DNA from 4 places in the Nocardiopsis valliformis DSM 45023 genome. Region 4 is predicted to be linked to each of the others. Evidence: riboswitches for the same ligand, from Rfam matches in the RefSeq annotation. Region 4 holds a riboswitch; each other region holds the start of a gene.
The links. A riboswitch is a leader RNA that binds a small molecule or an ion and turns the genes downstream of it on or off. The one in region 4 is predicted to bind thiamine pyrophosphate.
Positions count from the first base shown of each region.

Region 1 (7,580 bases), on a different contig from region 4:
TTGGGGTGCTCAAACGCGTTTAGCTTCGTCGAGCGACGCTAGACTTGGCGCTGCCCGGCCCGGGGCCTGACGGCTCTCCTCCCCCTCCACGCGGCCCGGGCGGCGAACATCGGCGCGGGCCCGGGCATCGGACCGGATGACGGTCGTCCTGGCGACCCGCGCACAACAGCACCCCTTTGACCGCCGGCCAGCCGTGGAAACGGGACCGGCGGCCCCATCAGGACGGAGGACGGCGCCCTCTCCCGGGGCTCCCCCGGGGCCGCGCCCGACAACATGGCCAAGTCAGTAGGCTCCTACATCTTCAACGCGGTGCGCGGCGGGGCCGTCGGCACCTCCGAGGCGCTGCCCGGTATCAGCGGCGGCACGGTCGCTCTGATCGTCGGCCTCTACGACAAGCTCATCGGCGGCGCGGGCCACGTGGTCAGCGGGATCAAGCGCTACGTCACCGACGTACCACGGGGTCGCGGCAAGGACCGGGCCATGGAGCAGTTCCGCCAGGTGGACTGGCCGGTTCTGGTCCCCGCGCTCATCGGTATGGCCGTGGCCCTGGTGATGGCGCTCCTGCTCATCGCTCCGCTGGTCGAGGAGTACACCCAGTACGCCTACGCCGTCTTCTTCGGCCTCGTACTCGCCTGCCTGTGGATCCCCTACACCGGTGCGGGGCGCACCTGGCGCGCGGGACACTACCTGCTGGCCCTGGCCTTCGCCGCCCTGACCTTCTTCCTCACCGGCCTTCCCGGCGCCGACCTGCCCACCCACCCGGCAGTGGTCTTCCTGGTGGCCTCGGTGGCCATCTGCGCCCTGGTCCTGCCTGGCATGTCGGGTTCCTTCATCCTGCTGACCGTCGGCCTGTACACGCCGACCAAGGACGCGGTAGCGAGCCTGGACTTCGTCTACCTGGGCACCTTCGCCCTCGGCATGATCACGGGCCTGGCCGTCTTCGTGAAGATCCTCCAGTACCTGCTGGAGAACTTCCACCACATGACCCTGGTGGTCCTCACCGGACTGATGGCGGGGTCCCTGCGTGCCCTGTGGCCCTGGCAGAACGAGGAGCGGGAAATCCTCGCGCCCACCGACGTACCGGTGACGGTGACCCTGATGGTGGTCGGCTTCGCCGTCGTCGTCGCCGCGATCGTGTGGGAGCGACGCAAGCGGCTCCAGAGCGAGGACGCGGCCGTGCCGCACAGCACCTCCGTCTAGGGAGGACGCTGCGACCCGGAAGACCGTCCGTTACAGTCGAAAACACCACAAACGAACACCGAGGCCGGGGCCGTGAGGCCCCGGCGGCGCGGGGTGCCGGAGAGAGTTCTCCCGGCTGAGAGCACACCCGTCGAACCTGCCCTAGTTCGTACTAGCGAAGGAACGCCAATGAGCGCGTACAACGTCGTGTCCATCGCCGGCAGCGACCCCAGCGGGGGCGCCGGCATCCAGGCCGACCTGAAGTCGTTCTCCGCGCACGGGGTCTTCGGGATGACCGTGGTGACGGCGTTGACCGCCCAGTCCACCCGCGGGGTCACCGGGGTGCACGGGGTTCCCGCCTCGTTCGTCACCGACCAGATGGACACCCTGTTCACCGACGCGACCGTGCACGCGGTCAAGGTGGGGATGCTGTCCACCTCCGAGGTCACCGAGGCGGTCGCGGCCGCCGTGGACCGCTACGAGCTGCCGAACGTGGTCGTGGACCCGGTGATGGTGGCCAAGAGCGGCGACCGGCTGCTACAGAGCTCAGCGATTGAGGCCCTGCGCACCGAGCTGGTGCCGCGCGCGGACCTGATCACCCCGAACCTGCCCGAGGCCGCCGACCTGCTCGGCACGGCCGAGGCCACCAGCCTCAAGGAGATGCGCGACCAGGCCGAACGCCTCCTGGAACTGGGCCCGCGCCGGGTCCTGTTGAAGGGCGGGCACCTGCCGGGCGAGGAGAGCGTGGACCTGCTGGTGGACGGGGAGTCGGAGCCGGTGGAGTTCCGCGCCGGGCGGGTGGACACCCGCAACACCCACGGCACCGGCTGCACCCTGTCCTCATCGATCGCCGCTCTGCTCCCACAGCGACCGGACACGGTCACCGCGGTGGCGGACGCCAAGGCCTACCTCACCGAGGCCCTGCGCCGCGCGGACGACATCGACGCGGGCGGCGGCCAGGGCCCTGTTCACCATTTCCACCTTTGGTGGTAAGGCGGATTCAACTGGTTGTCGCAACACCCCTTTCAGCCGTGATCTTGCTACCAGGGGCGATTTCGGCGCCTTGGGTTCCAGTGGCTCCGGGCTTCTGGTAGCAAGATCACCGGGGATAGGGGCAGAGAAAGGGGACCGGCCCGACCGGCCGGTCCCCCTCCTCATCCACCCCGTGAACGGACAGACGTGTGGCTTAACCTCGTACGTCGTCCATCATGACGTCCGGGTTCCGCCAGTCCGGATGAGCGAAGAACTTCCGGGTCTCGGCGGAGATGATCGGAGCCAGCAGGATCAGGCCGATCAGGTTCGGCAGAGCCATCAGACCGTTGGCGATGTCGCTGAACAGCCAGACCGAGTCCAGAGTGGCCACCGAGCCGACGAAGATGACGCCGATGAACACCAGCCGGTAGGGCAGCACGAAGGTGCGGCCGCCCAGGAACTCCACACACCGCTCGCCGTAGTAGGCCCAGCCGAGCAGGGTGCTGAAGGCGAACACCGCAACGGACAACGCCACGATGTAGGCCCCGGCCGTACCGAGCCCGGGGCTGATCGCGCCCAACCCCTCGGTCATGGCCTGCGAGGTGAGCAGCGAACCGTCCTCGGGTTCCTCCACCTGCCACACCCCGGTGGTGATGATGACCAGGCAGGTCATGCTGACCACGATGATGGTGTCGATGAAGGTCTGGGTCATCGAGACCATGGCCTGACGGACCGGCTGGGTGGTCTTGGCCGCGGCGGCCGCGATACCGCCGGTGCCCAGGCCGGACTCGTTGGAGAAGATACCTCGGGCGAAGCCCATCTGGATGGCGAGCATGACACCCGCGCCCACGAAACCGCCGGTGGCCGAGGTTCCGGTGAAGGCGGACGCGAAGACCAGCTGGAAGGCGGGAAGCAGCGCGGCCCAGTTGGCGGCGAGCACGATCAGACAGATGCTGACGTAACCGACGATCATGATCGGCACCAGGGCCGAGGTGACCCGACCGATGCTCTTGATGCCACCGAGGATGACGGCCCCGGCCAGCACCATCAGGATCAGGCCGATGATCCACGGGGCGACGCCGGTGACACTGTTCACCTGCTGAGCGACGGTGTTGGCCTGGGTGCCATTGCCGATACCGAAGGCGGCGATGGCACCGAAGATCGCGAAGGAGACACCGAGGAAGGTCCCGAGGCCCCCCTTGATCCCGTACTTCAGGTAGTACATCGGACCGCCGCTCTGCTCGCCCTTGGCGTCAGTGCGGCGGTACTTCACGCCCAGCAGGGCCTCGCTGTACTTGGTGGCCATGCCGAAGATGCCGATGACCCACATCCAGAACAGCGCACCGGGGCCGCCGATACCGATGGCCAGCGCGGCGCCCGCGATGTTACCGACACCGACGGTGGCCGCGAGTGCGGTGCTCAGTGCCTGGTAGTGCGAGATGTCGCCCTCGACGGACGGGTCCTCCTTGCGGCGGACCAGAGCCAGCCACAGCGCGTGCGGCAGGCGGAACAGCTGGAGGAGCCTGAGACGAATGGTGAGGTAGACGCCGACACCGAGCAGCAACGGAATGAGGACGAAGGGTCCCCAGATGATTCCGTTGAGGATGTCAGCCATCTCCAGGAGTTGGTCCACAGGGGATCTCCCTTTCGATGAGTATGTGGGGCCGAGGAAGTCGTTGGAGAAACAGGGGAACCAACGTCCTCGGAATGACGTTGGCACTGGTAAACGCCGCGCGATATCGGCAAAGAATGACACTGGTGCGTAACGAATGAATCACATGTGATCCACATGAACGTTGCGTCATGCAATGTTTTCTTCAGGGCGCCCTGAACCGGTCAGTTCTCCTGCCCCTGGGGCGGTTTCTCCCCCTGGGCCAGTGCGAGTCTGCTGAGCGCCGCGGCGGCGGCCTGCGGGTCGGCGCCCTGCCCCACCGCCACCCCGAGCAGGTAGGTGGTGAGCGGCGCCGCGGGCCTGGCCACGGAGTGCGCGGCATCGCGGGCCAGATCGAGGATGCGGTCGACGTCGGGCTTTTGGAGCGGGTCGGTTCCGGCGAGCTCCAACTCGGCGCGGACCAGCTCGGACCATTCCACGAGGGTCACCAGGTGACTCCTTAGGGTGCGCATTTGATTACATAAAGCGATCATAGCCATCCCGGAGTCACCCGGCGGTCAGTTGGCCGTGCGGCGGTGTCACCACCTGATCGACCAACCCGCGTCAGCCCTTCGGGCGCGGTTCTCCCGCACGGCGATCCGGGTTCATTCCCCGACCCTAGCGTCAGAGGCAGCAAGACCTCGGCGTTGGGAGCCCTCGCATGTCCCCCGCATCCCCGCTCACCCTCCACCGCCCGCCGCTGCGCGTGGCGATCGTGACCGAGTCCTTCCTCCCTCAGGTCAACGGAGTCACCAACTCCGTTTGCCGAATCCTGGAACACCTCGCCGCCAAAGGCCACCAGGCCCTCGTCCTGGCCCCCGGTCACGGCCCTTCCTCGTACGCGGGCTTCCCCGTTCTACGGATGCCCGCACTCCCCCTGCCCGTCTACCGCGACTTCGCCATGGGCCTGCCCGCCCGGCGGACGATGACCGCGGCGATCCGCGCCTTCGCCCCCGACGTGCTCCACCTGGCCTCCCCCGCGCTCTTCGGCGCGACGGCGGTGGACGTGGCGCGCAGGTGGGCGCTGCCGACCGTGGCGGCCTTCCAGACCGACCTGCCGGGCTTCGTCGGGCGCTACGGCCTGCCCGGCTCCGAGGCGCTCTGGTCCCTGCTGCACCGGATCCACTCTGCCGTGGACCGCACCCTGGTGCCCTCCTCCGCCACCATGGAGGCCCTATCCGACCGGGGGTTCCCCCGGCTCGACCTGTGGCGGCGCGGCGTGGACACCGTGCGCTTCTCCCCCGACCACCGTTCCGAGGAGCTGCGCCGTAGGTTGGCCCCGGACGGTGAGGCGATCGTGGGCTACGTGGGCCGCCTGTCCCGGGACAAGCGTGTGGACCTGCTCGCCCAGGTGGCCAAACTGCGCAACATCCGCCTGGTGGTGGTCGGGGACGGTCCGGACCGGGCCCGGCTGCGCCGACTGGTGCCCGACGCCGTCTTCACCGGCCAGCGCACCGGGGCGGACCTGTCGCGCCTGTACGCCGCCCTGGACGTGTTCGTGCACACCGGCGCGGACGAGACCTTCTGCCAGGCCGTACAGGAGGCGCTGGCCTCGGGGGTGCCCGTGGTGGCCCCGGCGGCGGGCGGCCCGATGGACCTGGTCAACGACGGACACAACGGGCTGCTGTACGCGCCGGACTCGGTCCGGGAGCTGCGGGTGGCGGTCGGCCGGCTCGCGCACAACGGCGAGGTGCGTGCGCGGATGGCGGGTCAGGCCCGGTCATCGGTGGCGCACCGGACCTGGGACTCGGTCAACTCGGAGCTGGTGGAGCACTACCGCGCGGTGATCGCTCCCAGCCACGAGCTGGCGGCGCGCCGGGAGCGGGTGGGGAACGTATAACGGGACCCTCCCTGGGAGAGATAGGGAGGGTCCCGTCGATGGTGACCGCCTCACCCCGTATTCGAGAGACGGGCACGTATGTGGGGTAGCTCGGTCAGTGCACCGGCTGGGCGACCGCCTTCGGGGCTGGGATCACCGTGCTGGGCGCCTCGGAGAGCAGCGATCCCAGAACCTCGGTGAGCCGGTCCAGGTGAGCGCGGATCCACGGCAGAGCCAGCGGGTCCTCGGCGGACAGCGCCGCGTACCGCTTGTCCTCGGTGTCCCCGTACAGGAGGCTGGTGGCCACCCGCATGCGCAGGGCGGCGGAGCTCTCGCCGAACTCCACGGCGGGCAGCACACCCATGCCGTACCGCTCCAGTAGGAGCCCGGTGAGCTCCGGTCCGGTGGTCACCCCGTGCAGGGCGGCCAGGCGCTCGCGGACCGGCTCGAAGTCCGGGTAGAGGTAGAAGGCCGCGCTCGGGGCGGCGACGGCGGCCCCGGCCCGGGAGAAGACGCCGGCGACGGCTGAGGCGACGATGCCGTGCAGGCGGCGGCTGCGGTCGATGTGGTCGCGCAGCTCGGCGGGTTCGGTGAAGGCGTGCGCGGCCGCCTGCTGGACCGGCGCGGCCGGGCTGGACCAAATCTCGCTGGCCACGCCGAGCAGACCGCCGCGCAGGCGCCGGCCGATCTCGGAGTCGGGCAGGCGCAGGACACCGATCCGCCAGCCGCCCAGGGCGAGGTTCTTGCTCAGGCCGGTGGAGATGACGGTGCGCTCGGGTGCGTACTCGGCGGGGCTGTGCACGACGGCGCGGTCCGCGCCGCGGGCGTCCACGTGGACGAGGTCGCGGTAGATCTCGTCGGAGATGATGAGCAGGTCGAGCTCGCGGGCGACCTCGGCCAGGCGGCGCACGGTCTCGGCTTCGGCGACGGTCCCGGTCGGGTTGTCCGGGACGGTGACGACCACGGCGTTGACGGTACGGCCCTGCTCGCGGGCGGCGGTGACGGCGGCGTGCAGCAGGTCCGGCTGGGGTACGCCGCCCTGGCCGGTGGCGGTCGGCACCATGACCGGGCGCTGGCCCACCAGGCGGCTCTGCGCGGCGTAGCTGACCCAGCTGGGCGCGGCAATGGCGGTGTCGCCGCCGATCTCGAGAAGAAGGCTGTAAAGAAGGGGCTTGCTGCCGGGGCCGGCTATGACCGTGTCGGGGTCGGTGGGTAGGCCCCGTCGGCTCCAGTACCCGGCGGCCGCCTCGCGCAGGTCGATCGAACCGGCGACGGGCCCGTAGGCGTTGGCCCCGTTGCCCGCCGTGAGCTGGTCCCGCATGACCGGGTGCACCGGCAGACCGGCCTCACCGAACCCGAGCGGCAGCACGCGCACCCCTTGGCGGCGCTTGGCTTCGAGGGCTTCGTTAACAGCGAGGGTGGCGGACACAGTGACGGTCATGGATGACTCATCTCCGGCTCTTCGTTGGGCGCTGGCCACCGGTTGAGCTGGAGTCGTGTCCAGCTGGTGACCTTTCACCCACCACCCTGCCCATGATCTTCCATCAGTACAAGCGAGTCTTTTCGATGCTGAGCATAAGATGTCCTTATGCTCGATCTTCGCCGCCTTCAGCTCCTCCGTGAGTTCAGTGCTCGCGGCACCATCGTCGCGACCGCGAACGCCCTGGGCTACACGCCTTCGGCCGTCTCTCAGCAGCTAGCCACGCTCGAACGAGAGACGGGGGTCGCGCTCCTGGACCGCTCACCGCGGGGGGCCGAGCTGACCGATGCCGGCCAGTTGCTGGTGAACCAGGCCGAGGAGATCCTGGCGCTGGTGGAGGCGGCCGAGTCGGTACTCGCCGAGCAGTCGAACATCGCCCTGGGCGTGGTGACCGTCACGGCCTTCCCCACGGCGGCGGTGGCCTTCGCCCCGCTGCTGGCCCCTCCCCTGCGCAGCCACGAGGGCATGCAGCTGGTACT
Region 1 is NZ_ANAZ01000004.1:4,612-12,191, reverse strand. It holds gene D457_RS0104750 (DUF368 domain-containing protein) at 274-1,200, shown strand; TPP riboswitch at 1,280-1,380, shown strand; gene thiD (bifunctional hydroxymethylpyrimidine kinase/phosphomethylpyrimidine kinase) at 1,369-2,172, shown strand; gene D457_RS0104740 (alanine/glycine:cation symporter family protein) at 2,366-3,784, opposite strand; gene D457_RS0104735 (DUF6457 domain-containing protein) at 3,988-4,251, opposite strand; gene D457_RS0104730 (glycosyltransferase family 4 protein) at 4,464-5,642, shown strand; gene D457_RS0104725 (pyridoxal phosphate-dependent aminotransferase) at 5,737-7,062, opposite strand; gene D457_RS0104720 (LysR family transcriptional regulator) at 7,210-7,580, shown strand, end outside.
Region 1: it holds a riboswitch for thiamine pyrophosphate, as region 4 does, so the genes downstream of both, thiD (bifunctional hydroxymethylpyrimidine kinase/phosphomethylpyrimidine kinase) here and D457_RS0111300 (ECF transporter S component) in region 4, are expected to answer to the same signal.

Region 2 (7,580 bases), on a different contig from region 4:
TCCACCTGTTCGCGCTTGGGTGAACCCTTACTCCCCAGGTTCCCCGCCTCCAGGTTGGCCTGGCGGGTGGTGTAGGCGTCGGCGACCTTGGCGATCACCCGCACCGCGGGCTGCGCCGAGAGACCGAACTCGGCCTTCAGCTGGTGGTAGACCTTCTCCTGCAGGGCGTACTTGTGCCGGGCCCCGCTGTCCTGGGCCACCTGCGAAGCGTGGTTCGCCGCCCGGTTGCAGGTGTGCAGGGTCGCCTCAAGCACCCTCGCCTGTACCGGCGAGGGCAACAACTTGACGCGCACGACCACCTTCATGATCGAACACACTAACGACACCACCCCCGCCCGCGGGGCCAAACCACAAAACTCCCCTGAAACCCACTGCCTGCCGCCTGCGCTCATGGTTCAGCGGGCAAGGCGATTCCTCCCGGGCGTGAACGCCCGGGCCTCCTCGCCAACAAGCAGGTGAACCCCACAGGCGTGAGCGGGGACTTGGGGCGAGGGCCGTTTCAGGACCGAGCGGACAAACCACAGTCACTCAACCGAGCTTTCCCGCACGGCCGCCGCCGGTGTCCCTGCCGGAGTGCCCTGGGTACGTATGAAGGCCTCCGCCGGTTCTGCGGCGGAGGCCTTCCGTCATGCCTGGTCAGAAGGTGCGCTCGGCCACCTTCACCCGCCGGCTCCCCTCCAGGGCGGCGCACAGCTCCCCGGCCGAGACCGGAGCGGCCGGGGCCTGCATCATCTGCTCGGGCGGCACCTCGGGATCGGCGAGGTAGATCCGGGTGTAGGCATCGGACTCGGGTTCGAAGCGCCAGCTTTCGGCCGGAGTTCCGGCGTCGACGGTGCCGAAGCCGAGTCGGTCGATCAGCGCGGCCGCCCGGGCCTTGGCGCCGGGGTCCTCACCGGCGATGGGCAGGGCGCTGCGGTCGGCGGCCCCGGCCGGGCGGGCGAGCTGGGGGATGTGGTGGGCCATGATGTTGTTGAAGGCCTTGACCAGCAGGGCGCCGGGCAGGAGCCGCTGGGCGAGTTCGGTCGTGGTCATCTCCTCGGAGTCGAGTTCGGCGATGCGACCGTCGCGGAAGGGATAGTAGTTGCCGGTGTCCAGCACCGTCCGCCCGCGCAGCAGTCCTTCGGGTAGAGCGCTGTAGGCGGTCAGCGGGATGCTGAGCACGGTCGCCTCCCCCGCACGGGCGGCCTCCTCCACGGTGGCGGCGGTGGCGTGCTGCCCCAGCTCTTCGACCAGACCGGTCAGGCTCTGCGGACCCCGTGAGTTGGCGATCACCACGTCGATGTCCGCCGCGACCGCCAGCCGCGCGATCGCGGTTCCGATGTTCCCGCTTCCGATAATCCCCAGAGACGACATCGTCTGCTCCTCTTCCTCGTGGTGGCCGTCCGGCGTCCGTGCGCACGTTGGCGCACGGAGCGCCTGGCCACGTTAGAACCTGACACCCGTGTCAGGGGCAAATCAGCGGTGGGTGAGGCGTGTCCGAAAGGAAGCAGGTGACCATGGACTTCTGGAAACACACGGACCGGGCGGCCGCGGCACACTTACGACCTCTCTCAGGATCTGGCGGGCGAGCTCGCCTCCCTCACCGACCAACTGGCTTCGACCACCGGCCTGGGTGCGTCCACTCGCGACAAGTACCGGCACAGCGCCGCCGCCTTCCTCATCTTGGCTGGCCCAGGCCCGCGGGGACGGCGCCGTGGACGGGGTCCCCTCACTGACCCGGCCGCGCGGAAGTTACGCGAGGCCCTTTGGTCGTGCTGGTTACCGCGAGCAGAAGCGGCTCTTGCGAACGATTCATGTTCGGGACGGGCAGCGAAAAAGAGCTGACCGATTGTCGGACTCTCATCATGACCGCGCCGGAACAGATGATCCGCTGCTGGTCAAAGACCTTTCTCAGATCAAGTCCCATGACGCTGGACACCCGCGCCTGCGGGGATAGTCCCCTGGTGACCGGGGTGGTCCGGCAGGTGCTGCCCGTCTCCGCGTCTGCGGGGGTAGTCCGGCATCGACGCCCTCGACCGGCCCGGGGTGGTCCTCGTCCCTGCGCCTGCGGGGTAGTCCCTGGGGCCGGGGGGGGGAGGCCGGACTCGCCCCGAACTCCTTGCGCCGGAGCGGAGCCGGTAGGGTCCGGCGCAGGCACGGGGTGCCCCGGCGAACGGCCGGGGCTGAGATCACACCCGTCGAACCTGCTCTGGATCGTGCTAGCGAAGGGATCGCCTGATGACTGGTTTCTGTGCCCGGGTATGGGAGGAGACCGCGTCGACACGAGACGCCATTGATGTCCTGCCGTTCGTCCAAGGGATCGGGGACGGGAGTCTGAGCCGGGAACGGTTCGACTACTACATGATCCAGGACGCCCTCTACCTGCGCGGATACGCGCGCGCTCTGGCCTCGGCGGCGGCCAAGGCCGAGACCAGCGACGAGATCGCGTTCTTCGCCAAGGCGGCGCACGGCGCGATCATGGTGGAGAGTTCGCTGCACGAGGGCAGCGTGGGCAGTATCGGGGAGGACGTTCGGCCCTCACCGACCTGCACCGCCTACACCTCCTACGTGCTCTCGATCGCGCACACCCAGGGCTACCCCGAACTGGTGGCCGGGGTGCTGCCCTGCTTCTGGGTCTACACCGACGTCGGGGAGCGGCTCATGGCCAAGGCCGGGGACCTCGCCGAGCACCCCTACGGCGAGTGGATCGCCACCTACGGCGACGAGGAGTTCGCCAGGTCCACCGAACAGGTCAAGGCGATCGCCGACCGGCTCGCCGAGGGTGCGGGTGAGGCGACGGTGGCGCGGATGCGCGAGGCGTTCGTGCGGGCCACGAACTACGAGTGGATGTTCTGGGACGCCGCCTGGCGCCGGGAGGCCTGGCCGCGATGACCGGGGGCGGCGCCGGCCGACCCTCGGTGCCCGGGCGATTCGGCCCGGCGGGCGGGAACCGCTTGCGTAGGCTGGTGCGATGACCGAGCTACCGCGCAACTGTGACGTCGTGATCGTGGGGGCGGGGCCGGCCGGCCTGGTGGCGGCGGCCGACCTCGCGGGCGCGGGGCTGGACGTGGCTGTCCTGGAGGCTGAGGACAGAGTGGGCGGCCGGGTCGGCGGCACCGTGGCGGACGGCTATGTCCTGGACCGCGGATTCCAGGTCCTCAACACCGGCTATCCCGCCGTGCGCCGTCGTCTGGACCTGGAGGCGCTGGACCTTGCGGCCTTCCCCAAGGGGATGGCCGTGCGCACCGACCGGGGGCTGCTCAGGCTGGCCCCCTCCCCTTCGGGTGCCCTGTCCGCACTGTCGCTGTTCTCCGGTGACACCGTCCGGGCCTCGGACCTGTTCCGTCTCGTGGGTATGGTCGCGGAGAACGCGCTACTGCCCGCCGAGCGCCTCAAGCAGCGCCCCGAGACGGACATACTCACCGAACTCCGGCGCCGGGGCCTGGGAAAGCGCGCGGTGGACACCCTGGTGCGCCCCTTCCTGAGAGGTGTCTTCCTCGATGAGAACCTCTCGACGTCCAGCCGGGTCAACGACCTGGTCTGGCGCTCCTTCGTCCGGGGTGCCCTGACAGTCCCGGCCGCTGGGATGCAGGCCGTTCCGGAGCAGTTGGCACGCAACGCTTCGGGAGCGTCCATCCACCTGGGCACCCGGGTGCGCTCGGTGGCCCCCGGCCGGGTCGAGGCCGAGGGGTCCGCCGTGCGGGCGCGCGCCGTCCTCGTGGCGGTGGGCCCGTCCCAGGCCCGGCGGCTCCTCCCCGACCTGGACGCAACGGACACCAACGCGACCACCACCTACTTCCACACCCGGCCCGTCACCGCCCACGAGGACCCGCTGTTGCACGTCGACGGGCGCACCGGCAGCGGCGGGCTCCGGCTGTCCGGGGTGATGGTGATGACCGCCACCGCACCCTCCTACGCCCCTCCGGGAAGGTCGCTCATCGCCTCTTCCGTCGTAGGGTCCCAGCAGCCGGACGAGGCCGTGGTGCGCGCCGAGGCCGCCCGCGTCCTGGGGACGCACCACGGCCACTGGGAGCACGTACGCACCGTGCACATACCGGACGCCCTGCCCTCAGCGCCCGCGCCGCAGGGGTACCTCCGGCTCCCGGTGCGGTTGGGAGAGGGTGTCTACGTAGCCGGCGACCACCGCGACACCCCCTCCATCCAGGGCGCCATGGTCAGTGGTGAGCGGGCCGCCGCGGCGGTACTGGCCGACCTGGCGGGCCGTACGGCGCCGGGATGACCCGGGGGTCCGTTACCGGGCGGACGGCGGGCCCGGGCAGAGGCGGCTCCCGGACGTCGCTTCGGCCGCGCAGGTCGGACCGATACCGGATCCGGCGGTTCTCACGCCTTCCGTGGTGCGCGCACCACGGCCACCGGGCAGCGGCTGTGCGAGATCACGCTCCGGCTGACCGACCCCAGCAGCAGCCCCGCGAAACCGCCCCGGCCGCGCGTGCCCACCACCGTCAGGTCGCAGTCCTGCGACAGCGCGGACAGCACCTGCACCGGGTGTCCCGCCTCAACGACCTCTTCGACCCGTACCCGCGGCCAGCGCCCGCGCACATCGGAGACCACCTCCGACAGCGTCCGGCGTGCCCGCGCCAGCGGCTCCGGAACACCCGGACCCGCTTCCTCGCGGCCGTGTTCCCGCACCGGGGCGGTCGAGACCGCGCGCAGTACCGCCCCTCGGGCGTCGGCCGCCGTGAACGCCCATTCCGCGGCCGCTCGGGCGTCGGCGGAGCCGTCGACACCGACCATGACACGTCTGTGGGCGGGGCCCGGTTCACGGTCGGGTACCACGACGACCGGGCACGAGGCAGCGACCAGCAGCTCCATGGCCATGGAGCCCGGCAGCACCGTGTCAACGGCTTTCATCCGACCGGCCCCGACGACGAGCGTGTGGGCCCTGTGGGTCTCGAGCAGCAGAGTCGGTTCGGGGTCGGCGGTGAAGTACTCGGCCTCCACCTCCAGTTCGGGCACGCGCTCCACCGCCCGCTGCCGTGCCTGGTCGATGACGCGGCGCGCGTACTCATCGACGTCGAACCCGGGCAGGCCACGGGGCAGCGCGTGATGGAGCGGCCAGGTGAAGGCGTAGACGACACGGAGGGGCAGCCCTCGCCGCCGCGCGTCATCCGCGGCCCAGTCCAGAGCCCGCTCGCTCGAAGGTGAGCCGTCGAAAGCGGCGACGACGGCCGCACGTGTTCGCGGAACCATTCTTCCTCCCCCACTCGTGCACGCCCTGTCCCTGATCCTAGAAGCGGGCGGCGCTCCGGGGCAGAGACGGACGCCCGCGTTTCGCAGGGCCGTAGGTCATGGAAAGGACAGGCCGGAGGCCGCTCCCCGTACCCCTACTGGGAGCGCAGCGATTCTGGTGCAAGACTGCTGAGCGGACCACAGGGTCCACAGCGCTGACGGCTGACCGAGGAGAGTTGTCGATGGTGGAGCACGAGTTGGTCGAACCGAAGGTGACGGTGGGGATCGACGGGTCACCGACGGCCGCCGCCGCCCTGCTCTGGGCTGCGGCGGAGGCCGAGCGACGCGGCTGGCCGCTGCACGTGGTGTACGCGCTGGCGATGCCGCTGGTGATGTCCGTCTACGCGGGACCCACCCGGTTCCCGCCGCCGGAGGAGGTCACCGAGCAGGGCCGTCGGGTCCTGACGGAGGCGGCCGGGCACGTGCACGGTGCGCACCCGGAACTGCGGGTGGAGGAAGTCCTGGCGTTGGAGGACCCGGCCACGGCGCTGTTGCGTCGAAGCTCACCGGAAGACCTCCTGGTCGTGGGTTCGCGCGGTCTGGGCGCGGCGCGTTCGGCGCTGGATTCCTCGGTGAGCGTCAGGCTGGCGGCGCGGGCCGACTGCCCGGTGGCGGTGGTCCCCGGTACCGCGGGGACCAAGCCCTCTGATCCGCCGCGCCGGATCGTGGTCGGCGTGGACGGTTCCGACAATTCCCGGCGTGCGTTGGCCTTCGCCCTGAGGGAGGCCGCACGGGTGGAGGACGGCTCGGTCGTGGTCGTACACAGCTGGCAGGTGCCGTTGCCGTTCGACTCCGAGTCCCTGGCCCGGGGCGGCTGGTCGCCCCCGGACGACCTTTTGGACCAGCGCTCCCAGGAGATGGTCGCGGACATGCTGGCACAGGTGACCGACGGTGAGAGCCGGGACGTGGGGGTCTCCGTCCTGCGCAGTGGCAAGGACCCCGCCGAGGCCATCGTGGCGGCGGGGGCGTCCGCGGACCTGATCGTGGTCGGTTCCCGGGGGCGGGGCAGCGTGCGAGGCCTGCTCCTGGGTTCGGTGAGCCAGGGCGTGCTGCACACGGCGACCGTGCCGGTCGTAGTACTGCCGAAGCACCCCCGTCCACGACGCTGACGACCCCTCCCGGCCCCGGAGCCCGGTGCACGGTTCCGGGGCCGGGGAACGTCCCCGGCCGCGGAGGAGTTCTCCTGTGTGTGGGGGGGATCACGCGCCGAAAAGCGGGGGGCCGCTCTCCCACCTGGAAGTCCGCTCCCCGAAGAGCGCTCTTCCGGCAGCCGCCCGCTCCTGTCGGCTCAGGCCCGGCCGATTTCGTTCGGCGGGCCCGGACGGATCCGCCGTTTCATCCCTCCGCCACCATCCGAGGAACCCGATGTCCCCGCTGCACCCCGACCTGTCTCGCGCCCGGTTCCTGCCCACACCGACCTTCGGGCCGCGCACGGCACGGCTGGCCCAACGGCTCACCGACCGTATGCGACCGGGACCGGCGCCCGCTGACCTCTCGCTCGAGGAGCACACCGTCCCGGGCCCCGAGGGAGCGCCGCCGCTCGGTCTTCGGGTCTACCGTCCCCGTTCGCTGACGACGCCCTCCCCCGCGCTGCTGTGGACCCACGGCGGCGGGTACCTCTTCGGCAGTCCGGTGCAGGACGAGCGGGGGAGCATCGAGTTCGCACGGGAGCTGGGCATCACCGTGGTCTCCCTCCGGTACCGCAAAGCGCCCCGGCACACCGCCCCGGCTCCGGTCGAGGACGCCTATGCCGCCCTCTCCTGGACGGTGGACAGCGCCGACCGGCTGGGCGTCGACCCCGGCCGGATCGCGATCGGCGGGGCCAGTGCGGGCGGTGGCATCACCGCGGCCCTGGCCCTGATGTGCCATGACCTTGGCGGCCACGAGCCCGTCTTCCAGCTGCTCGTCTACCCGATGCTGGACGACCGCACCGCACTGCGCACCGACCTGGACCGGCTCCCGACCCGGCTGTGGTCGGTGAGCAGCAACCGGTACGCCTGGCGCGCCTATCTCGGCGAGGAACCCGGGGGCGAACACATCTCCCCCTACGCGGCCCCCGCCCGGCGCGAGAACCTGTCCGGCCTGCCCCCTGCCTGGATCGGGGTGGGCACACTCGACCTCTTCCACGACGAGGACCTGGCGTACGCCGAACGTCTGCGGGCGGCCGGGGTGCCCTGCCGGACGGCCGTGGTACCGGGGGCCTTCCACGGATTCGAGGCGGCGATGCCCCAGGTGGACCTGTCCCGCGAGTTCCACCGGGCACAGACCGAGGCGCTCCGTTCGGCCTTCGGGGAGAGCGCTCCCCCGGCGCTCTGACAGGAGCCGCGCTTCCGCTCCCGGCGGGCATGTCG
Region 2 is NZ_ANAZ01000040.1:150-7,729, forward strand. It holds partial or broken gene D457_RS0126870 (RNA-guided endonuclease TnpB family protein) at 1-305, opposite strand, end outside; partial or broken gene D457_RS0126875 (NADPH-dependent F420 reductase) at 637-1,356, opposite strand; TPP riboswitch at 2,127-2,228, shown strand; gene tenA (thiaminase II) at 2,218-2,871, shown strand; gene D457_RS0126885 (NAD(P)/FAD-dependent oxidoreductase) at 2,951-4,219, shown strand; gene D457_RS0126890 (universal stress protein) at 4,321-5,190, opposite strand; gene D457_RS0126895 (universal stress protein) at 5,412-6,338, shown strand; gene D457_RS0126900 (alpha/beta hydrolase) at 6,595-7,545, shown strand; partial or broken gene D457_RS37850 (cytochrome d ubiquinol oxidase subunit II) at 7,575-7,580, shown strand, end outside.
Region 2: it holds a riboswitch for thiamine pyrophosphate, as region 4 does, so the genes downstream of both, tenA (thiaminase II) here and D457_RS0111300 (ECF transporter S component) in region 4, are expected to answer to the same signal.

Region 3 (7,580 bases), on a different contig from region 4:
GTGTACTGACCGCACTGATGGCGCTGCTGGCCGCGCTCAGCCTCCTGGCCCTGCCGTTCGTCAGTGACTCCGGCACCGGCTCGGGCGCCCCGGCGGGCTTCGACCTGAGCCAGGCCGCGGCCAACATCGGCGACCCGTCCTTCCTGTCCGCCGCGCTGCAGCGGGTGACGACCTGGCCGCTGGTCACCGTCGGCCAGGGGCTGCTGGGACTGGCGGTCCCCACGGCGATCCTGCTCGGTTTCTGGGCGGCGCGCCGCGGCTTCCTGGAGCAGCCCGGACAGCACCTGAAGGCGCTGCGCCGGACGGCCGTGGTCGGCATCTCGGTAGGCTGGCTGGGCGGACTGCCCATGGCCCTGGCCCAGACCGGGGTCTGGGACCTGACCGCCGCGCAGGGGCAGATGCTGACCATGCCGCACATGCTGACCGGCTTGTTCTGCGGCGTGGGCTACGTGGCCCTGATCGCCCTGGTCGCGCACCGGCTCCAGGAGCGCGGGCGGCCCCGGGGCCCGGTGGTGACCGCCCTGAGCGCCACCGGCAAGCGCTCACTCAGCGCCTACCTGGCCCAGTCGGTGCTGTGCGCGCCGATCCTGGCCGCCTGGGGACTGGGGCTGGCCGAGCACATGTCCTCGTGGACGATGTTCCTGTACGCGATCGCCGTGTGGCTGGTCACGGTGGCGGTTGCCTACGCCCTGGAACGCTCGGGTCGGCGCGGACCGGCGGAGGTCCTGCTGCGCAAGCTGGCCTACCGGAAGCCGTCCGGCGCGGTCGGAGCGGCAGGAGCGCCCGCGTCACCGGGGTCGCCCGGAACGGGCGGAGCGGCGGAGCGGGGCGTTCCGGAGAGTGCGCACCAAGAGCGCACCACCCCCTGACCGGAAGCCGCAAAAAGGGGCGCGCCGATGAGCGCTCGACGGCCGGTCATACCCCAGGATGGGTTTTCATGGGCGACGAACACATGACAAACCACACCATAGGGGTGACCGGGGCCACTGGTGCGCTGGGCGGGCGTGTGGCCGCGCGGATCGCCAGGCTCGGGTTGGCGCAGCGCCTCATCGTGCGCGACATCAACCGGGCGCCGGAGTACCCGGAGAGCAGCGCGGCGATGGCGACCTACGAGGACACCGCCGCCTTCGAGCGGGCCTGCCGCGGCGTGGACACGCTCTTCCTGGTCTCGGCGACCGAGTCCGAGGACCGAGTGGAGACCCACCTGAGCGCGGTGGACGGGGCGGTCCGCGCCGGGGTGTCCAGGATCGTGTACCTGTCGTTCCTCGGTGCGGGCCCGGCGTCCACGTTCACCTTCGCCCGCACGCACTTCTTCACGGAGGCGCACATCCGGTCGACGGGTGTCTCGTACACGTTCCTGAGACCCAGCCTGTACCTGGACCTGCTGCCCCACTGGGTGGACGACGAGGGCGTGGTGCGCGGACCGGCCGGGGACGGCAGGGTCGCGTGGGTCTCGCGGGACGACGTGGCGGACGTAGCCACGGCCGTGCTGACCGACCCCGTGGTGGTGGCCGCCTCCGAGGAGACGACCTACGACGTGACCGGGCCCGAGGCCCTGTCGGTGGGCGCCACCGTGGCGAAGCTGGGCCGACTGACCGGCCGGAGCATCCGGTACGTGCCCGAGACTTGGGAGGAGGCGCTGGAGTCGCGCCGGAAGACCGGGGCCGCCGAGTGGGAGATCGAGGGTTGGGCCTCCTCGTACTCGGCGATCGCGACCGGGGAGATGGACGTGGTCGCCACCACCGTCCCCGACCTGACCGGGCATCCCGCACAGTCGATAGAGGGCTTCCTGCGCCGCCATCCGAGCGCGCTCTCCCACGTCGCGGTCTGACCGCGGCCCTGCTTCTTCTCGCCACCGCCGTGCCCCGTGCGCGGCGGTTCCGTCTTCTCCGGCCCCGCGCTCCCCGGCCGTGTTCCCTCCCCGGCGCCACTTGACCTCAACATTAGTTGAGGAAGCACTCTGGGTTCCGGGGGAACGACTCCCGAGAAGGAGTGTGGTGGACATGCGCGCGGTACGAGTGGACGAGTTCGGCGGCCCGGAGGTACTGGTCGTCCGGGAGGTGCCCGCCCCGGTACCGGGCCCCGGCCAGGTACTGGTGGAGGTGAGCGGCGTCAACATCATCTACCTGGACACCCTCATCCGATCCGGGTTGGCCGAGGACCACTTCCCGGTCACCCCGCCGTACGTGCCCGGCGGGGGTGTGTCGGGCAGGGTCGTGGAGGTGGGACCGGGGACGGACCCGGCGTGGCTGGGCGCGCAGGTCGTCGGGGAGACGGGGGAACCGGACACGGCGGACGACCGGGCCAGGCTGCCGGTTGACGGCTACGCCGAGCGGGCGGTGGTCCACGAGGACGCCCTGGTCAGGGTGCCCGAGGGCATGAACACCGCTGACGCCCTCGCGTTGATGATCGACGGGGCGACCGCCCTGACCCTGGAACGAGCCGCCCGGTTCACCCCTGACTCCTGGGTCCTGGTGCTGGCCGCCACCGGGGGCGCGGGCAGCCTGGTGGTCCAGTTGGCCCGGCTCGCGGGGGCCCGGGTGATCGGTGCGGCCAGGGGCCCGGAGAAACTGGCCCTGGCCCGGGAACTCGGCGCCGAGGAGACGGTGGACTACTCCGAACCCGGCTGGACGAAGCGGGTCACCGAGATCACCGGAAAGGGGGCGGACGTGGTGGTCGACGGTGCGGGAGGGGCCCTGGGCACCGCCGCCTTCGCCCTCACCGCCGACGGCGGCCGATTCGTCAGCTACGGGACCGCCAGCGGTGAGTTCGCCGAGGTCGACGAGGCGGAGGCCGAGCGCCGCGGGATCACCGCCCTGGGCCTGTTCGACCTGGACCCGCCGGACGGGGCGGGGCACAGGGACCTGGTCCGGCTGATCCTGGAGGAGGCCCGGGCCGGACACGTCCGGCCGCACGTGGGGCTGACCCTACCGCTGGAGCGTGCCGCCGAGGCGCACGCCGCCCTGGAGGGACGCCGGGTGCTGGGCAAGGTCCTACTCGTTCCCTGACCGGGCGGCCCGGGCCGCGACCCCGCCCAGGAGGAGTTCGCCTTCGTCGCGCTGTTCGTGCCCTACCCGTCCTCGGCCTTCGTCCCGGTGGAAGGGCTGCCGTCCTTCCTGCGGGGGCTCGCCGAGCACCAGCCGGTCACCCTGGCCATCGAGGCCCTGCGCGAACTCACCTCCGGGGCGCCCGTCGGCGACCAGGCCACCGTGCTGGCGCTCTGGCCGGGGGGCTCACCCTGGCCGCCCTGGCGCTGACTCCGTGGCTGTTCCACCGGGCCGGACGGCGCTGACCCGAATCCCGCTCTGGCCAATCTGACTATGGATATGTATAGTCAGCACGCACCAGCCAACCGGGGAGGGCAGTCATGATCGAAGCCGTCATCGTCGACGCGGTCCGCACACCCGTCGGGCGGGGCAAACCGAACGGGGCCCTGCACGACGTCAACTCCGTGGACCTGCTCGCGCACAGCCTGCGCGCGCTCGTGGACCGCACTGGGATCGACCCGGCTGTGATCGACGACGTCATCGGCGGGGTCGTCACCCAGGTCGGCGAGCAGGCCTTCAACATCACCCGCCGCGCCCTGCTCGCCGCCGGGTACCCCGAATCCGTGCCGGGCGTCAGCGTGGACCGCCAGTGCGGCAGCAGCCAGCAGTCACTGCACTTCGCCGCGCAGGGCGTGATGTCGGGCGCCTACGACGTGGTCGTGGCCGCCGGGGTGGAGTCCATGGGCCGGGTGCCGATGGGGGCCAACCTGACCGGCTCTGACGACCCCCTCGGCGAGGGCTTCCGCGCCCGCTACCCCGAAGGGTGGGTCGGCCAGGGGATCTCCGCCGAACTCATCGCCGCCAAGTGGGACCTGCCCCGCACCCGGCTGGACGAGTTCGCCCTGACCAGCCACGCCAGGGCCGCCGAGGCCACCAAACGAGGCGCCTTCGACACCCAGCTCACCCCGCTGGCCGGGCTCACCCGGGACGAGGGGATCCGCGAGGGCGGGGATCTGGGCACCCTGGCCCGACTGCACCCCGCCTACTACGACGAGGCCACCGGGCGCCGCTTCCCGCAGATCGACTGGAAGGTGACCGCGGCCAACGCCAGCCCTCTCAGCGACGGAAGCGCGGCCGTGCTCGTGATGAGCCGCAGCCGCGCCGAGGAGCTGGGGCTGACCCCGCTGGCCCGCTTCCACTCCTTCGCGGTGGCCGCCGACGACCCGCTGTACATGCTCACCGCCATCATCCCGGCCACCGAGAAACTGCTCGCCCGCGCGGGGCTGACCCTGGCCGACATCGACCTGTTCGAGGTCAACGAGGCCTTCTCCCCCGTGGTGCTGGCCTGGGCCGACGAGCTGGGCGCCGATCTGGGCCGGGTCAACGTCAACGGCGGCGCCATTGCGATCGGCCACCCGCTCGGTGCCAGCGGTGCCCGCCTGGCTACCACCCTCACCCACGGCCTGCACGAGCACGGCGGCCGCTTCGGGCTCCAGGTGATGTGTGAGGCGGGCGGACTGGCCAACGCCATGGTCGTCGAACGCCTCTGACCGGTCCCACCGCCCGGGCACGATGCCCGGGCCGCCCAGAACGTGCCGTCGCCCCGAGGGCGGCCTCCCGCAGGGGCCACGGCACACACAGCACGGCCCCGGAACCCCTTCTCGGGTTCCGGGGCCGTGGCAGTGTCGGTCAGGTGTTGTCGACGCGGGCGGTCAGCCGGGCCTTGAGCGCGTTGGCCGCCGCCCGGGGGTCCTCGGCCTCGGTGATCGCGCGCACCACGACCACCCGGGTGGCCCCGGCGCTCAGTACCCGGTCGATGTTGGTGAGGTCAATACCGCCGATCGCGAACCACGGCCGGTCGGTGTCCAGCGCAGCGGCGCGCTCCACCAGTTCGAGCCCGGCCGCCGGACGCCCCGGCTTGGTCGGGGTCGCCCAGGTCGGGCCCACGCAGAAGTAGTCGCTCCCGGGCTCCTCCGCGGAACGCGCGGCCGCCTCGGGGTCGTTGTTGGACCGGCCGATAACCGGATCGGCGCCGACGATGTCGCGGGCCATCGGCACCGGCAGGTCGCGCTGGCCCAGGTGCAGGACGTCGGCGCGCACCGCGCGGGCGATGTCGGCGCGGTCGTTGACCGCGAGCATGGCCCCGTAGCGCTCGCACGCCTCCCGCATGGTCTCGAGCGCGGCCAGCTCCTGGCGGGCCTCCAGGCCCTTGTCCCGGAGCTGGATGATGTCCACTCCCCCAGCCAGGGCGGCGTCCGCGAACTCCGCGAGATCACCGCGCTCGGTCCGGGCGTCGGTGCACAGGTACAGAAGGGATGTGTCCAGGCGCTTGCGCAGGCTGGTTCCGTGGCTGGTCCTCACACCATCCACCCTAGGCCCTGGAGCACCAGCGGCCTAGGGCAGTCTCCACGGCAAGTCGCTGGAACGCCGTGCTCCGTACGACTAGAAAGCCATACTCTGGGCCCGGCGGCGCACCTCGGTGCCCCGGTTCTCGCGCATGGCCTGGATCGGCGTGCCCGGCAGGGTGTCGTCCGGGGTGAACAGCCAGCGCAGGGCCTCCTCGGTGGAGAAACCGGCGTCGGTGAGCAGCACAATGGTGCCCGGCAGGCCCTTGACCAGGTCATCGCCGTCCAGGAAGGCAGCGGGGATGGAGAGCTCACCGGCGCGGACCACGCCCATCAGGCGGTTCTCACGGATGTAGGTCTTGATCCGGTTGGGGCTCACGCCCAGCGGCCTGGCCGCCTCGCGCAGGGTCAGCCATTCGCCGACGAGTTCGTCGAGTTCACGATCGCTTTGTGTCACCTCACCAATCTGCCACACCCTGCCGCTTCCCGGAGACCATCGGGCGGCGTGGGAGGCGTCCGTCTCGGAGATCCCCACCACTCCCCGCTGGACGTCCTCCCCTAGGATGGAGGCTGAACAGACACGTCCCGCGGGAGCCGGGTGGACCCGGCTGAGAGGGAGGCTCACCGCTTCCGACCGCACGAACCTGATCCGGGTCATGCCGGCGAAGGGAGTGGAATACGGCGCCATGCGCACCTTCGAAGTTCCTTCTCACGAACAGATTCGTCCTACCAATACCGTCGTGGTGATCGGCGGCGGAGTCATCGGGCGGGTCACCGCCTGGCGGGCCGCACAGCGCAGCCTGGCCGTCACCCTGGTCGAACCCGACCCGGTCACCGAGCCCTCCGACGCCCGCGCCTCCTCGACCGTCGCGGCTGGCATGCTCACCCCCGCCACCGAAGCGGTGTTCGGGGAGGAGGAGCTGATGGAGTTCGGCGTGCGCTCCGCACGCCTGTACGACGACTTCGTCACCGAACTCCAGGAAGCCAGCGGTGTCGACGTCGGCCACCGGCGCACCGGGACACTGCTGGTCGCCTTCGACCGCGACGACCTGGCGGTCCTGACCGACCTGCACGCCCTCCAACAGCGCCTGGGCATCGCCACCGAACGACTCACCAGCCGCGAGTGCCGACGCCTGGAGCCCACACTCGCCCCGGGTGTGCGCGGCGGGGTACTGGCCCCCGAGGACCACTCCGTGGACCCGCGCAGGCTGCTGCTGGCGCTGGCCCAGGCCGGTGAGCAGGCGGGGGTGCGCGAGATCGCCGGACACGCCGAGGAGGTCACCTCCCCCGGCCCCGACGGCGCCCGGCTGGGCGTGCGCCTGGCCGACCCGCCACCACCCTCAACGGACGCCTACGGCGCAGTACCTTTTATTCTCCCCGCCGATCAGGTCGTCCTGGCCGCGGGCTGCTGGGGCGACCGCGTCAAGGTACCCGAGCCGGTGGTGCCACCGCTGCGCCCGGTCAAGGGACAGCTGCTGCGCGCTCGGGTCCCGGCCGGGGAACCCTCGCTGGTCAACCGCACCGTACGCGGCCTGGTCCGCGGCTTCCCGGTGTACCTGGTGCCCCGGGGCGACGGCGAGGTGATCGTGGGCGCGACCCAGGAAGAGCTGGGCCACGACACCTCCCTGACCGTGGGCGGGCTCTGGCAGGTCCTTCGGGACGCGCGCGAACTCGTCCCGGGGGTGAGCGAGCTGGAGATCACCGAGACCTGTGTGGGGCTGCGGCCGGGCTCGCCCGACAACGAACCCCTGCTGGGGCCCACCCGGGTTCCCGGCCTGCACCTGGCCGCCGGGCACTTCCGGCACGGGGTGCTGCTCGCCCCGGTGACCGGCGAGGTCATGGCCGAGGCCCTGGTCACCGGCGCGCTTCCCCCGTACGCGCGCCGGTTCGCCGCCGACAGATGGACGTGGGAGTAGGAGACGTGGGAGAAGCAGTGGAACTGATCATCAACGGCCAGGCCCAAGAGACCGCGGCGGCCACGGTGGAGGCAGTCGTGCGCGACCTGACCTCGGCCGGGAACGGCGAGATCCGCGGCGGGATCGCGGTGGCCGTCAACGACGAGGTGGTGCCCCGCGCCGTGTGGGCGGACACCACGCTGGCCGCAGGCGACCGCGTGGACGTACTCACCGCAGTTCAGGGAGGCTGACAGCCATGTCCGAAACGACCATCACACGCACCACTGGCGACACACCGGCTTCCGGAAGCGCGGTACCCCTCGAGGACCCGCTGGTCATCGCTGGGGTCTCCT
Region 3 is NZ_ANAZ01000014.1:210,770-218,349, reverse strand. It holds gene D457_RS0116215 (DUF418 domain-containing protein) at 1-869, shown strand, start outside; gene D457_RS0116210 (SDR family oxidoreductase) at 938-1,831, shown strand; gene D457_RS0116205 (zinc-binding dehydrogenase) at 2,004-3,008, shown strand; gene D457_RS0116200 (ABC transporter permease) at 3,066-3,257, shown strand; gene D457_RS0116195 (thiolase family protein) at 3,368-4,537, shown strand; gene thiE (thiamine phosphate synthase) at 4,677-5,348, opposite strand; gene D457_RS0116185 (Rv2175c family DNA-binding protein) at 5,430-5,789, opposite strand; TPP riboswitch at 5,910-6,020, shown strand; gene D457_RS0116180 (FAD-dependent oxidoreductase) at 6,019-7,248, shown strand; gene thiS (sulfur carrier protein ThiS) at 7,266-7,478, shown strand; gene D457_RS0116170 (thiazole synthase) at 7,484-7,580, shown strand, end outside.
Region 3: it holds a riboswitch for thiamine pyrophosphate, as region 4 does, so the genes downstream of both, D457_RS0116180 (FAD-dependent oxidoreductase) here and D457_RS0111300 (ECF transporter S component) in region 4, are expected to answer to the same signal.

Region 4 (7,580 bases):
GCGCCGTTGGGACCGGTCAGGGCGGTGGCCGTCCCGGCGGCCGGCGCCACGTTCACGTCCTCGAGGACCACCCTGCGGGGCGCGGCCCGCACGCCCACCTGGAAGGGGGTACGCGCGGTGACGTCCACGGTCTCCACCAAGGGCGCCCCGCCGGGGGCGGGTCGGAGCCCGGGGTCGGGTTCGTTCCCGGGGATCCACACGCCCTGGTCGGCCAACGAACGGCCGTGCTCCGCGAACACCGCTCCCGGGGTGCCGTCGGCGATCACGCCGCCACCGGGCTCGACCACCACGACCCGGTCCACCAGCTCCACGACCTCGGCGACCCGGTGCTCGACCAGCACCAGCGTCGCCTCGGTCTCGGCGAGCAGCCGGGCGAGCAGCGCGCGGACCAGCTCGGCCCCGGCCGGGTCGAGGTTGGCGGTGGGCTCGTCCAGCAGCAGCAGGCGTGGCCGCATGGCCAGCGCCCCCGCGATGACCAGGCGCTGCTTCTCGCCGCCGGACAGGGCTCCGGTGGAGTGCCGGAGCCCGTAGGGGAAACCGACCTCGTCCAGGGACGCCTCGACCCGCGGCCAGATCAGCTCCGGGTCCACACCCAGGTTCTCCAGGCCGAAGGCGACGTCGTCCCCGGCCCGGGCCATCACGAGCTGGGTCTCGGGGTCCTGGCTGACCAGCCCGACCCCGCCCCGGCTCCGGTTCGCGGGCTCACCGTCCACTAGCAGCGAGCCCTCGTGATCGCCGCTGATGGCGGCGTCCTCACCGGTGAGCCCGGCCAGGGAGTGCAGCAGGGTGGACTTGCCCGCGCCCGAGGCGCCGAGCAGCAGCACCCGCTCCCCGGGTTCGATGGTCAGGTCCACCCCGCGCAGAGCGTGGGTGTCGCGGCCGGAGTGCTTCCAACCCCAGCCGGACAGCTCCACCCGCACTCCGCTCCCCGGGCTCGCGCTGCTCCCGCCGCGTGCGTTCGGTGCGGCCACGTGTCAGCCCTTGGCCGACGGGAAGGGGGCCAGTGCGCCGGACTTGGCCAGCGCGGTGGTGAGCAGGCGCGCGCCCACACCGGCGATGAGCGCGGCGCTGATCACCACGATCACCCCGTAGGTCAGCTGGTAGTGCAGCGGCCAGGTGACGTTGTAGACGATGTTGTCGCGCAGGGCCGGGGACAGACCGGCGACAGCGGCCGCGAGCACGGCCACGCCCATGTTCCAGCGCTTGTAGGCGAAGGCGAGGAAGACCAGCTCGGGCAGGATGCCCTGAAGGGCACCGTCCAGGATGACCTGCATGCCCCACTGGGTGCCCAGGACCGCGGAGACCGAGGCGGCCGCGATCGAGGTGAGCAGGGCGGCCCCGGGCTTGCGGATGATGAGGCCGCCGAGCACGCCCGAGATCAGCCACATGCCGTAGACGACGGCCTGCCCGGGCGGGAAGGCGACGAACAGCGGTGTGGTGACCGACCAGACGATGTTCCACAGCCAGAAGACGACGCCCACGGCGACGCCGATCACGGCGGCCACGACGATGTCTACGGTGCGCCAGCTCCGCAGTCCGGCCTGGACGCCCTGGACGAACCCGATCCGCTCGGTGCCGGTCTGTTCGGGGTCGGTCTCGCGACCGCTTTCGGTACTCATGCTGGTCAAGTCCCTTCGTCGGAGGTGACGAGGGCCCATGTGGCCAAGAGCGCCACCTGTGCGCACGGGGACGCGCGCACGATGACGGTTTCCTACGACTTCCTTCGCTGGCATGACCCAGATCAGGTGTGTAAGGGTCTGCGGCCGGGTGCCGCACTCTCAGCGCTCACGCGCTCCCCTGTCGGAATCACTCCATTATGAGGCAACAAGGAGGGCTGTGGGATGTTTTCAACCCACAGCCCTCCTTGTTCTTACTTGGAGGTTCCGCCCAGTGACGTGCGCGCGGGCGGCAGCGGGTCAGCAGCTCAGGTTCGATCCCGTGGTGGTGCCGAGGATCTGGGTGAACTGCGTGAACGTGTTGATGCGGCTCTGGACCTGACCGGGATTGCCGCCGTTGCACTCGATCGAGCCGTTGATGGAGCGGATCGTCTCGCCGAAGCCGTGGCCGTCGACGATGGCGGTGTGCCCCGACATCGTCCCGGCGCCGGACTGGGTGTTCCAGAACCAGAGACCGGTCCGCCAGGCGATGGCCGAGTCCTGCTCGACCAGGTAGGGGTTGTTCAGCAGGTCGACGCCGAGGGCGTCACCGGCGGCCTTGTAGTTGTAGTTCCAGCTCAGCTGGATCGGGCCCTTGCCGTAGTAGGCGTCCTGGCCGGCCGGACAGCCGAAGGGCTGGCTCCAGTCGCAGTAGTGCGGGTAGTTGTCCTCGTTGATCTCCCTGATGTACACCAGCCCGCCGGTCTCGTGGCTGACGTTGGCCAGGAACGCGGCGGCCTCACGCCGCTGCACCTCGACGCTGCCGGTATTGGTGAAGCCCGGGTAGGAGCTCAGGGCGTCGACGAGTCCGCTGTACGTGTAGAAGGGGTTCCGGTGCGGGAACATCTGGTTGAACTGGGCCTCGCTGACGAGGAAGTCGCTCGGCCCCGGCTGCTCGCCGCCTCCGTCGGTGCCGCAGGGGCCCTGGTCGGCCCAGACGTCCGAGGCGCCGGGGCGCTCGTTCCGCGTCCACCACTGGGCGGTGTAGTTGCGGCCCTCGTAAGAGGCCTGGCCGCCGCCGGTGTAGACGGTGTCAGGGTTCCAGGCGCCAGCGCAGGAAGCGGCCTGCGCGACGGCCGTGGGCAGGGCGACGAGCACAGCGGCGATCGCGCCGATCGCGGTCAGCTGGCTCAGGAGACGTCGGATCACGGGAACACACTCCTAGGGCGCGGCGTCGCGCTCGATCGCGCGCCGCGAGGGGGTGACGTCACCCAAGCAAGAGTGGTCTAGACCTGTCAAGATCCCCAGACACGGTTTACTGAAAACGGTTACGGGGCGACCCGGGCTCCAGGGGTCGCCCCTCCCCCGCTTGCAGGGAACAGCGCCTATGCGTCGGAGTCGGAGTCGTCCTCCTTCTCCTTGGGCGGTGCGGCGTTCGGGTTACCGAAGGAGCTCGGCGAACCGGCGAAGCTCTCGGCCTCCAGCCCCGCGGTGGCTCCGCGCATGGTCTCCTGCCAGATCGGGCCGGGCAGGGTGCCGCCGTAGACGATGCCGTAGTAGCGGCCGCCGATCGTCACGCCCTGCAGCGGGTTCTGCTCACCGCCGCGCACGTCGCCCACCACCACGGCCGAGGCCAGGTTGGGCGTGTACCCGGCGAACCAGGCGTAGGCGGCGCTGTCGGTGGTACCGGTCTTGCCCGCGGCCGGACGGCCCAGCCCCAGACCGTTGGCGGTACCGCCATTGAAGGTCTGCTGCAGCAGGTGGTTGACCCCGTCCGCGGCCTCCTGCTTGACGGTTTGCTCGCACTGGGTGCTGGCCTCGAGCTCCTCACCGCTGCCGTCGTCGGTCACCGTACGGACCGGGTAGGGCTCGCAGTACTCGCCGCGCGCGGCGAAGGTCGCGTAGGAGGCGGCCACGTTCAGCGGGGACACCTCCTGGTCACCGAGGGTGAAGGAGCTCCACACTCCCATCTCTTCACCGTCGGCGCGGTGCACCCCGGCCTTCTCGGCCATCTTCGCGGTGGCGCACAGACCCACGCGCTTCTGGAGCTGGGCGAAGTAGGTGTTCACCGACCCCTTGGTCGCGCTGATCATGTTGTGGCTACCCTCGTCACTCTCCCCGGCGTTGCGGACGTTCCACGAGGTCATCGTGCCGCCCTCGCAGTTGGCCATGCCGCTGACCGACATGCTCTTGGGGGAGTTGAAGCTGGTGCCGTACCCCATGCCCTTCTCCAGGGCCGCGGCCAGCGTGTAGGTCTTGAAGGTCGACCCGGCCTGGAAGCCGGTGGAGCCGCCGTCGGCCCGGTCCACGGACAGGTTGATGGAGGTCGTGCCGACCTGTTCGTCGTCGAACCCGTAGCGCAGGTTCTGCGCCAGGCCGCGCACCCGGCCGGAACCGGGCTCGATCAGCGCCTGGGCCGCGAACTTCGTGGAGTCCTCGTGCGGGACCCGCTTGTCGATGGCCTCCTGGGCGGCGTCCTGGGCGGCGGCATCGAGCGCGGTCCGCACGGTGAACCCGCCCTGGACCAGGCGCTGGTCGCGCTCGTCGACGGTCTCCCCGAGCAGGTCCGAGCTGCGCAGCCAGCGCATGACGTAGTCGCAGTAGAACGGGTAGTCGCTCTCGGAACAGCTGCCGCCGCGCGGGGTGGCGTCGATCCCCAGATCCTTCACCTTGTGCTCGTCGGCCTCCTCTGCGCTGAGCATCTCGGTGGCGACCATCCGATCCAGCACGAGGTTGCGGCGCTCCAGCGCGTCCTCGGGGTTGTTGAGCGGGTCGTAGAACGAGGGCCCGCGCACCAGCCCGGCCAGCAGTGCGGCCTGTCCGGGGTCCAGGTCGGCGGCGGAGACGGAGAAGTACCGCTTGGCCGCGACCTCGATCCCGTGCGCACCCGCGCCGAAGTAGGACAGATTGAGGTAGCCCTCCAGGATCTCGTCCTTGGTGAGGCGTTCCTCGATGTCGATGGCGTAGCGCAGCTCGGTGAGCTTGCGGCCCAGGGTCCGGGCGCTGGCCTCCTCGACCTGCTCCTCGTTCTCGGCGGTCTCGATGAGCAGGTTCTTCACGTACTGCTGGGTGATGGTCGAACCGCCCTGCATATCGCCCTGGGCGGTACGGGTCGCGGCACGCAGCACACCGCGCAGGTCCAGGCCGCTGTGTTCGTAGAAACGGTCATCCTCGATCGCCATGAGGGCCTTGGTCGCCCACGGGCTGATCTCGTCGAGGCCGATGACCTCGCGCTCGCGCTCGGCGACCTCCGCGAAGGGTGTTCCGTCGTCGGTGGTGAGCAGGATGCGCGAGGACAGGTGCGGTACCTCGATGTCGCCGGGCAGAGCCATGAAGCTGGCCGCCGCGTCCCTGGCGACCAGTCCGGTGCTGCCGGCCCAGGGCATGACCAGGGCCGCCGACAGGAGTCCGGCGACGACCCCGAGCCCCGACAGCCGCAGGACCGTGCCGCGTGCGTCGCGTTTCCGGTCGACTTCTTCCAGGATCCCCCGGAACCAGCCCCGGAACCCCTTCATGGAAGACCCTCCTAGGCCTCCCTGGCTCGCTTCGCTCACGTCGTCCCCCTACGTCGTGCGCGGGCCGCCCCACGGGGGCGGCCACTCCATCGACCACCCTCGCAGGGCGCACGCAAAGGGAACTCCGTCAAATCGGGCGTGTCACCGAAAAGCTTCCTCAATCCACGGCAAAGCTCTCAGAACGCCCAAGTAACACACACGCGGACGCATCACCTGAAATCCACTGGCCTATTTCTTGACATCAAGATGAGTTAGCCAACGAACTCGACCACCCCAGCGACAGAGCGACCGAATATGGGGCCAATGCAACGTACGAGGTTCCATCGGACACAAGGGGATGTCCGGAATACGGCCCCGCACCCACGGGGTGCATTCGGTCATCCCTACCCACCCCAGCACCCCCACCAACATCCGACTGGAATTTTCCGACTTTTCATGAAGGGCAATGCCAAAACAACCGCAGAGGCCCCTGAATCAGGTGTTGCCTTATGCCCGTTTTGAGAGGTTCACTAGGGAGAATCCAGGCAAATACCAGGTCTTTGCACTTGCGCCTAGTGTGATGAGGATCACATTAATTATTCGGCCCCGGCACTCCGCCAAACCCCACTAGAGGCCTGACGATAGACAGTGGAGGGCACCGAAGCCGCAATCTGGACAGTTTCTGTTCCAGCTCTCCGTTAACTCCGTCTTGCATTGGATTAACTTCCGATTATTTCCGCACGCGCCTCACCGCGTGCTACCTCATAACGCCCGAACCACGACAATTACGGTGTAGCCAGTGATCGGACGACTGCCCATCCTCGATATCTCTCCAGACAACGACCTCGGCCCGGTAAAAGCCGTTCCCGGGGAACGCTTCACCGTGGGCGCCACCGTGATCCGCGAGGGCCATGACTCCCTCGCCGCAGGCGTGGTCGTCCACTGCCCCAAGGGCCGCCGCGAGGCCCTGGTCCCCATGCGCGAGAAGGCCCCCGGAACCGACCGCTACGAGGCCGAGATCAGCCTGCCCCGCGAGGGAAACTGGTCGTTCTCGGTCGAGTCCTGGAGCGAGCCCTTCACCACCTGGCTCCACGTCGCCCGGGTGAAACTCCCCCTGGACACCGACACCGAACTCGTGCTGGAGGAGGGCGCCCGACTGCTGGCCCGCGCCGGCCGCCGCGTCCCCCGCACCCCCGCCCTGACCAGCGCGGCCAAGACGCTGCGCGACACCTCCCGAACCCCCCTGGAACGCTTCGCGGCTGCCGTCACCGATGAGGTCCTGGCGACGATGGAAGGCAAACCCCTGCGCGAGCTGGTCACCAGGTCCAAGCGCACCAAGGTCACGGTCCACCGCGAACGCGCCCTTTTCGGTTCCTGGTACGAGTTCTTCCCCCGCTCGGAGGGCGCCCAGATCGACACCGCCCCCGGCCAAGAGGTCTCCGGCACCTTCGCCACCGCCACCAAACGCCTTCCGGCCATCGCCGACATGGGCTTCGACGTCGTCTACCTGCCGCCGATCCACCCGGTCGGAAAGACCCACCGCAAGGGTCGCAACAACACGCTCCAGGCCGGACCGGGCGACCCCGGCTCGGTATGGGCGATCGGGTCGGCCGACGGGGGCCACGACGCCGTCCACCCGGAACTAGGCACCCTCGCCGACTTCGACGCCTTCGTCTCCGAGGCTGCCGAGCACGGCCTGGAGATCGCACTCGACCTGGCGCTCCAGTGCTCGCCCGACCACCCCTGGGTGGCCGATCACCCCGAGTGGTTCAGCAAGCGCGCGGACGGCTCCATCGCTTACGCCGAGAACCCGCCCAAGAAGTACCAGGACATCTACCCGCTCTGCTTCGACAACGACTTCGAGGGCCTCTACAAGGAGTGCCTGCGGGTGGTCCGGCACTGGATCGACCACGGCGTGCGGATCTTCCGCGTCGACAACCCGCACACTAAGCCGGTCGCCTTCTGGCAGCGTCTGCTCGCCGACGTCGCCAAGCGCGACCCTGACGTGCTCTTTCTCGCCGAGGCCTTCACCCGCCCCGCGATGATGCGCGCCCTGGGCCAGATCGGTTTCCACCAGTCGTACACCTACTTCACCTGGCGCAACGGCAAGGACGAGCTCACCGAGTACCTCACCGAGCTCAGCCGGGAGACGGCGCACGTTCTGCGGCCGAACTTCTTCGCCAACACCCCGGACATCCTCAACGCCTACCTCCAGGAGGGCGGCCGCCCCGCCTTCGAGGCGCGCGCGGTCCTCGCCGCGCTGCTCTCGCCCACCTGGGGGATCTACTCGGGCTTCGAACTGTGCGAGAACACACCCGCCGCACCGGGCAGCGAGGAGTACCTGCACTCGGAGAAGTTCGAGTACCGGCCGCGCGACTGGGCCGCCGCCGACGCCGCCGGCGAGACCATCGCACCGCTGATCACCAGGCTGAACGAACTGCGCCGGGCCCACCCAGCCCTGCACGAGCTGCGCAACCTGCGCTTCCACCGC
Region 4 is NZ_ANAZ01000010.1:116,740-124,319, reverse strand. It holds gene D457_RS32345 (ABC transporter ATP-binding protein) at 1-971, opposite strand, end outside; gene D457_RS0111300 (ECF transporter S component) at 975-1,619, opposite strand; TPP riboswitch at 1,702-1,809, opposite strand; gene D457_RS0111295 (glycoside hydrolase family 19 protein) at 1,917-2,804, opposite strand; gene D457_RS0111290 (transglycosylase domain-containing protein) at 2,981-5,110, opposite strand; gene D457_RS0111285 (alpha-1,4-glucan--maltose-1-phosphate maltosyltransferase) at 5,889-7,580, shown strand, end outside.